2 regions of the Pseudoalteromonas sp. D15MCD-2 genome follow, and region 2 is predicted to be linked to the other one. Evidence: riboswitches for the same ligand, from Rfam matches in the RefSeq annotation. Region 2 holds a riboswitch; the other holds the start of a gene.
The links. Region 2 has a riboswitch for lysine ahead of dapA (4-hydroxy-tetrahydrodipicolinate synthase). Riboswitches for the same ligand answer to the same signal wherever they lie in the genome.

Region 1 (4,217 bases), 1.8 Mb from region 2:
ATTATTATAAAGGTTGTTCAAACACCATGGTAACCCCACTTATCCTAACCCTGATAGCGGTGGCATTTTTGCTTATCGTTATAGAGGATATTATCCATGTAAACAAGGCCAAAACGACGCTTTTTTTTGGCACTTTATGCTGGATTATCTTATTTATCTCTCCAATTCATGGGCAAAGCCCAGAAACCATACAACATCAACTGGATCACAACATATTAGAAATCGCGACTTTGTGGCTGTTCTTAATGGCTGCGATGACCTTTGTAGCGTATTTAAACTCTAAAGGTTTTATCCAGAATATTGTTCATAAAATTATGCCAAATCAAATCAGTGAACGAAAGCTGATGTTTCTGATTGGTGGGTTTGCGTTTCTATTTTCATCTATTTCAGACAACATAACTGCAACTTTAATCTCGCTTGCGGTGGTGATGTCACTTAAGTTAGATCCTAAAAAATTAATAAAATATGCGACCTTAATTGTATTTAGTGTTAATTCGGGTGGGGTGTCGTTGATTACGGGTGATGTTACAACCCTGATGATTTTCTTAGACGAAAAAGTCACGATTGCTAATCTACTATTATTAATTGCCCCTGCACTGACAAGTGTTGCACTGCTCGCGGCGATGTTGTCGGTGGGTATGTCGGGTAATGTTGTGTTTGAAAAACAAGCAGCCCGTCGTATCGAAAAGACAGATATTACTATTGCGGTTATCTTCTTCTCGACGATTATTGCTACGTTAACTTTGAGTGTGCTTTATAGTGTGCCGCCGTTATTAACCTTTTTATTTGGTTTATCTCTGATGTTTTTGGTTGCGCAATTCTTAATGCGCAAAAAAGACGTTAACAAAAAAATCATCGATTATATTCGTGAAATTGAATACGACACCTTATTGTTCTTCGTTGGTGTGTTATTGCTGGTTGGCGCATTAAAAGAAGTTGGTATGCTTGCTAAATTTACTCATTTATATGAGTTGATGGCACCGGAATATGCCAACTACTTGATGGGGCTATTATCAGCGGCGGTAGATAACGTACCTCTAACTGCAGCACTTTTAAAAGCTGATATTGTGATGAGTCCTCAGCAATGGCTGTCGTTTACTTACGCAACTGGGGTCGGTGGCTCAATGCTTATTATCGGCTCTGCGGCAGGTATTATTGCCATGAGTAAGGTTAAGGCACTGACCTTTATGAGCTATCTTAAAATGTCGGTTTATTTATTAGTTGCTTATACCGTTGGTTATTATGGTTCGCACTTAGCGGGCAGTTTAATTTCATAAAACAACTTGACAGCTAGACGTCTAAACGTTAACTTTCGAAGCCTGCTTTTAACAGCAGGCTTTGTTATTTTAACCAGGTGTTAACTTAACATTCAGAAGAGGTGCGATACTTAGGTAATTAATGTGAGGTGACGAACGCCGATGACCATTAATGAGGGAAGTACTCGCCGAGAAAATTAACCGGACGTCACGGTTATTTTTCGGTTTATGGGGCTGAATCCTCAAAACTGTCACCAAACTAGGTGGAGAGCTTCTGGCATGGACTACTCTTTATTTTCAAAGCACCCCCTTGCCGAGTTCTTCTTGAATTACTGTGGATAGTTTTCCACAAAAGGAGACGACATGAATACCCAATTAGCCGCCAACACAAAATCAGATTACGTTGTTGCAAAATTTGGTGGCACCAGTGTAGCTAACTTTGATGCTATGAGCCGCTGTGCAGAAATTATTTGTGCTGATAATCAAGTACGTATTGTTGCTGTGAGTGCCAGTGCAGGCGTGACCAATCATTTAGTTGCATTGTGTAAAGCTGATTTGAGTGCGGCTGAACGTGATGAGCATATTACTGGCGTTGTCGCCATTCAAGAAGCAATCTTGGCAGAGCTGTCACTGGATGCTGATTTAGCACATGGCTTTAATGAAACGCTTAAGGCTTTTCAAAAGCTAGCATCAGACGGGGCTAAGTCAGTAGCAGATCAAGATGAACTACTGAGCTTTGGCGAGCGTTTATCATCGTATTTATTTACTCAAGTATTACGAGGGCAAGGTCTTGATGCGGTGCGTTTTGATGTACGTAAAGTGCTAAAAACAGATAGCCAATTTGCTAAAGCTACCCCAAATGTTGCAGCAACCGCTGCGGCAGCTAAAGAGCATTTAGTGCCATTACTTGATGACCATGTTGTGGTAACTCAAGGTTTTATTGGTAGCAATGAGCACAATCAAACGACCACTTTAGGCCGTGGTGGTTCAGATTACAGTGCTGCATTACTCGCTGAAGCAATTAACGCAAAAAGCGTGCATATTTGGACCGATGTTGTGGGTATTTTCAGTACTGATCCGCGTTTATGCGCTAAAGCAAGCCCAATTGCACGCTTAAGCTTTGATGAAGCGGCAGAAATGGCAACGTTTGGGGCAAAAGTACTGCACCCGGCAACCATTTTACCTGCAAGCCGAAGCCATATTAGTGTGTTTGTTGGTTCAAGCCGTGAACCACAGTTAGGTGGTACATGGATTGAAAAAGAAAAATCTCAGCAACCAGGTATTCGAGCCGTAACACAGCGTAAAAATCAAATTCTGTTAACGGTTAAAAGCCCAGAAATGCTCCTAGCGAGTGGTTTCTTAGCCCGTGTATTCACCATTTTAAGTGAGTTTAATATTTCGGTTGATTTGGTTACTACCTCAGAGATCAGTGTTGCAATTACTTTGGATAACGCACCAAATGCATCACGCCCTGAGCTTGATCAAGCTTGTTTAGATAAGCTTTCTGAGTTTTGTCATGTGTCGGTTGAGAATAACTTAACGCTGGTGGCTTTAATTGGTTCTGAAATTCAATTACGTCAGCAAGAAATGAACTTAATGCAGGTATTGAGTGATTTTAATATTCGTTTAATTTGCCACGGTGCAAGTAAACATAACCTGTGCTTCTTAGTTGAGCAAAGTGAGTCAGATGAAGTCGTGCAGGCTATTCACAGCCGACTATTAGAAAGCCAAGTCGCGGCGTAAGTCGTTAAAATTAATAAAAGAGCACTGCCAGTCAGTGCTTTTTTGTGCCACAACACTTATATCAAAGCCTTCAACAGAGTTACTACTCGCGCTGAAATTATGTTTGCTCAATTCTTCAAATACATTAGGAGCAAGTAGTTTCGCAATTGGCTGAGCACTTGCTTTGGCAAGCGACTCTTTTAATGTCCAAATTCTAAAAAAGCACTGTGCCTGTTCATCGGGAGCGTCAAAACGGCTAATTAAGTCAACTTCATCTTGATGATAAAAATGCTTTGCGAGTTTGATAAAAGGGCGAGGCTTACTGCTTTGTTCAATATCAAAACCAAATCGCTGCTGTTCGGGGTTAAGGGCTGCGCCAATTAAACCATTTGAATGTGATAAACAGGCCCACACAGGTTCTCTGCGTTTTGTATGTAATTTGAGCTTACTGTCTTTGTCATTAAACTGGCTTGATATTTCATTGAGAGCTAAATCATCACTAGGGTAAGCATGTTGATACAAATACTTTAACGTTAGGCGAGTCGCTAAGTACTCTTGCTTGGCGCTAGGCACTTTGCGTTTTTCAAGCACGCTTAATTCAAACTCACTGAGTAATTTATCAACGGGTAAACTTGCAACATCAATACGTGTTGCATCCATCAGCATAATTTTTTTGGCCGTTGATTGGCTTTGCTGCTCGATGACAAGGGTGTTCGAAAAGTAGTGACTGCTCATGGTTTAACGCTTACACGAAGGCTCGTATTTAGTTTTGTTCATTTTTACAGCAGATGCACATTTATAGGCATGAACAAACGCAAATAGTTTACGCAGTTGACTGTAATTATGGTTTAATGATGAAAAATAATAACAGATTTGTAGATGTATGGCACAAGTTCGTGACGGCTTTCAAAGTCGATTAGGTTTCGTTTTAGCAGCTTCTGGTGCGGCGGTAGGTTTAGGTAATATTTGGGGCTTTCCAACACAAGCGGCAAACCATGGCGGCGGTGCATTTTTACTCGTTTACTTCATTGTTATCTTCTTATTAGCGCTTCCGGCTCTGTATACTGAGCTGTATTTAGGCCACCAAGCGCAAGCGAATCCAGTAAAAGCATTATCTAACGCATGGCAAGACACAGCGCCTAAAGTGGGGGCAGCAGCTGGTTATATTGGCCTGTTTGGTGCGGTTGTAATGCTGAGCTTTTATTCGATAGTTGCCGGGTGGATGCTCGCTTATGCGCT
Region 2 (4,217 bases):
TCGCCTTCTTGCTGACCAGCTAAGCCTAATTTCTGCTGCCACATAATATTAAATGCATCATTAAATTTAGCAGCAAAACCATTCACAACCGGTGAGAGTTGCTCAACGGCAGCATCTTGATCAGTAAATAAAGGGATTAAGCTTTCAGCTAAACGCGCAATATTCCAATTGGCAATATTCGGCTGATTACCAAATGCATAGCGCCCTTGATGGTCAATCGAACTAAACACCGTGTCTAAGTCAAACTGATTCATCATCGCGCAAGGACCATAATCAATGGTTTCACCGCTAATCAAGGTATTATCGGTATTCATCACGCCATGTATAAAGCCAATTCGCATCCAGCTGATAACGAGCTCAATTTGCTTATCTAGCACGGCGGTTAAAAATTCAATATAACGCTGCTCACCCGTACTGCTAATGTCAGGAAAGTGGCAATTTATTGCGTAGTCGACTAGCTTTTCTAACCCTTCTATATCACCTTGTGTAGCTAAGTATTGAAATGAGCCAACACGAATATGGCTTTTAGCTAAACGAGTGACAACTGCACCCGGGCGAGGTGGCTGGCGATATACCGTTTCGCCAGTTGTAACTACAGCTAAACAACGCGTAGTCGCGATACCAAGCGCATGAAGTGCCTCACTCATGATGTACTCACGTACAGCCGGACCAATGGCACAGCGACCATCACCACCGCGAGAGAATACCGTTGCTCCTGCGCCTTTTAGCTGTAAGTCCCACAATGTGCCATTGTGATCTGCAATAGCACCAAGCAAATGCGCTCTACCATCACCAAGACGCGGTGAAAAATGACCAAATTGATGACCTGAGTAACCAAGTGCAACCGGTGCAACATCTTTATCTATTGTTGAACCAGATAGTAATTTAGCTAAATATTCGCTGTCGTGTTTAATTTCAAAATTATCAGCTAGCTTGTCATTAAATAGCAGTAATTGTGGCTTAGCAACGGCACTCGGCATATCTTTAATAGCAAGCAGTTCACTAATATCTGTGTATCGGGTTTGCAGTTCCATAACTGTCCTTAACGTGTTGCTACACCTACACGATTATCGCCTACACCATAGGCCACTAGTTGGCTTAGAGCCTGCAAGCTGTAACCGCTTTGCTGTTGTAATTCATTGAAAAAATCTTGTGCTGCTTGTAATGACTTTTTAGTTTGTAAGCCGCCATCAATCAACTCATGGGCACGCAAGTAGGCTTCTACATCGCGAGAAAGCAAAAAAGTATCTTTACCAAGCGCTCGCAAAGCGTAAGGGCCAGTGTTGCCTCCTAATCGAGCGCCATGTTTTTTAAGATAAGCCCACAGACCAATAATATTGTCAGTTGGCCAATCTGCAATAAATTGGCTAAAACTGCCATGTTTTTCGGCAACTTCGTGAATCATGTACGCATTTTCAGGGATCGTTTGTACTTTTTTAAAATTACGAACAATTCGCTCATCACTGGCTTTTTGCTCAAGCATATCTGGCGGCATCATCAACAACTTTTCTACGCTGAAATCCCAAAACACATCACGAAAACCAGCCCATTTATTATTGATAACAGACCAATAAAAACCGCTTTGAAAGACTTTACGCGTAAACTCTTCTAACCATAAATCGTCATGCATTTTGGCAATATCAGTATCATCGAGCGGGTTTGATAACAATGCATGCAGCATTTCTTCGCTGCCTTTTCGAGATACGGCTCGCTGATAAATATCGTTAAATTTTTCCATCATTTTTCCAATTTATTTGGTTAACGCTAAGTGTACGTAAAAACACGCTTATACGTAACCATGTTGCAAAATCGGTCACTAAAAAACAAATCCTTCGCCTTGACACCTAGATGGCTAAAATGCTTTAATCGCCGCCAATACCCTATTTAACTATGTTGGCTTTAACCTTTAAAGCGAGCATAAAGGGCTGGAAGAGGTGCGTTATTCAGGTAGCGTATGGGAAGAGCACAGACTCTGTTGATCATACGTGAGGGGAATTAACGCCGAGAAGTAACACCGTTTGTGAGGTGCTTATTTCGGGCGACTGGGCTGAATCCCAGCGACTGTCACCAACAATAGCAAAGCGCTATTGATTAGTTTGGTGGAGAGCTTCTGGTCTTAGTATAATAAGGCCGTCGCGTCTTTATTATTTTAAGCCCATTCGCTCTTCGAATTATACCTTGTTCGAACGACGACATGCGGCTCCATTCAAATGTTCCCGCATAAACTCTTCGAATACCTTATAAGTTCGTGAGAGATGATCAACAATTTTGATTTAAACGACTATCCACTATGGACAGCGCTTGTCACGCCATTTTCTGAATCTGGCGAGGTCGATTACACGGCCCTTGAACAACTGGTTACTGAGCAGCAAGATGCAAATAACGGCATTTTATTGCTTGGCAGTACTGGTGAAGGACTGGCGCTTTCACTCAAAGAGCAACAAGCCATTGTTGAGCATGTTTGCCAATTAGCACCAAGTGTCCCACTCATGGTTGCTGTGGGCGGCATGAATCTTAAGCAACAAATTGCTTGGGTTGAATACTGCAACCAACTACCTATTCATGGCTACCTGTTAGGTTCACCTCTGTATGCAAAACCTGGGGTTGTTGGCCAAACACATTGGTTTGAAAGCCTACTAGACGCAAGTAACCACCCATGTATGTTGTATAACGTACCAGGACGCAGCGCAGTTGAGATTTCACCACAGGTGATCAAAAACCTTGCTGAGCACAAAAATCTTTGGGCTTTAAAAGAAGCCAGTGGCGACATTAGCAAATTTGAAGGCTTTAGAACGGCATCACCAACACTGGCCATATTTAGTGGCGACGATGCACTTATGCCATATTTTGCTCAAGCTGGTGCAAAAGGCTTAGTTTCGGTTGCCGCGAATGCTTGGCCGAGTCAAACCCATGAGTTTGTTAAACGTAGTTTAAGTGGTCAATACCCAAATCTATTCACCGATTGGTCGCAAGCAATCCAAAGTTTATTCGCTGTGGCAAATCCAATCCCAGTAAAAGTACTGATGCACCTGCAAGGTAAAATAAATACCCCGCATTTACGTCCGCCGCTTACGCATTTAGAGCTTGAGCAAACAGACAGCATCACCCACGCAAACAACACAATTTTATCTTGGAACTAAAAACAGGTTTTATCATGAGCTGGTTAGAATTATTAAACAACTTAGAATCAGGCGCAGTTCGCGCAGCAACACAAGACGAGAACGGCAACTGGCACGCCAATGTTGAAGTTAAACAAGGCATTTTAGAAGCCTTTAAAAACGGCACTAATACTGAGTTCCCAGGTGGTTTTGTTGATAAGCACAACTTAGCACCACAAGGGTTTGCAGCAGATGCTGGCGTGCGTATGGTACCAGGTGGTAGCAGTGTTCGCCGTGGCGCACACGTTGCCAAAGGCACGATTATCATGCCACCAGCATATGTGAATATTGGCGCGTTCATCGACGAAGGCACTATGGTCGATAGCCACGCATTAGTGGGTTCATGCGCACAAGTGGGTAAAAATGTTCACCTAAGTGCTGCAGTACAATTAGGTGGTGTACTAGAGCCAATTGGTGCTAGCCCTGTGGTTATTGAAGACGACGCATTCATCGGCGCAGGCTGCGTTATTGTTGAAGGTGTGGTTGTGAAAAAAGGTGCTGTACTTGCGCCAGGTGTTCGCTTATCGGCAACTATTCCTGTCTACGATTGCGTTAACGAACGCCAGCTAGACAAAGGTGAAGCCATCCCAGAAAACGCGATTGTGATCCCAGGCTCTCGCCCTGCTTCAAATGCATGGGCTCGCGAGCAAGGTCTAAGCATGTCTTGTGCATTGATCGTGAAATACCGTGATGAACAAAGCGATGCATCATTACTGTTAGAAGAGGTTTTACGTTAATGAGCTTTTTGAGCACGCCCATCAAGCAAGCGGTTGAACAAGTTTCAACACATCTTGATACGCCATTTTTTATCTATGATTTAGATAAATTAACTGCACATTTAAATCAACTGACTGCGCAAACCGATGTGAAACTTTGGTATGCCGTAAAGGCCAACCCACTGTCTCGCATTATTCAATGTTTAGACAGCGCAGGGTTTAACTTCGATGTTGCAAGTAAAGGTGAACTTGAGCAAGTACTTGCTCAAGGCATCGATAGCGAGCGCGTGCTCAACACTGGGCCTGCAAAGAGCCCTAAACAAATTTCACATTTTATTGCTCG

Region 1: another riboswitch for lysine. It lies ahead of lysC (lysine-sensitive aspartokinase 3); the one in region 2 lies ahead of dapA (4-hydroxy-tetrahydrodipicolinate synthase).

What each region holds. Positions count from the first base shown of each region.
Region 1 covers NZ_JBCFQE010000001.1:1,590,143-1,594,359, forward strand. The annotation lists gene nhaD (sodium:proton antiporter NhaD) at 27-1,277, shown strand; lysine riboswitch at 1,366-1,538, shown strand; gene lysC (lysine-sensitive aspartokinase 3) at 1,620-2,999, shown strand; gene AADY36_RS07210 (4'-phosphopantetheinyl transferase family protein) at 2,976-3,713, opposite strand; gene AADY36_RS07215 (sodium-dependent transporter) at 3,862-4,217, shown strand, end outside.
Region 2 covers NZ_JBCFQE010000001.1:3,386,476-3,390,692, forward strand. The annotation lists gene AADY36_RS15530 (protein adenylyltransferase SelO) at 1-1,034, opposite strand, end outside; gene AADY36_RS15535 (DNA-3-methyladenine glycosylase I) at 1,043-1,738, opposite strand; lysine riboswitch at 1,922-2,118, shown strand; gene dapA (4-hydroxy-tetrahydrodipicolinate synthase) at 2,256-3,140, shown strand; gene AADY36_RS15545 (2,3,4,5-tetrahydropyridine-2,6-dicarboxylate N-succinyltransferase) at 3,155-3,895, shown strand; gene AADY36_RS15550 (PLP-dependent decarboxylase) at 3,895-4,217, shown strand, end outside.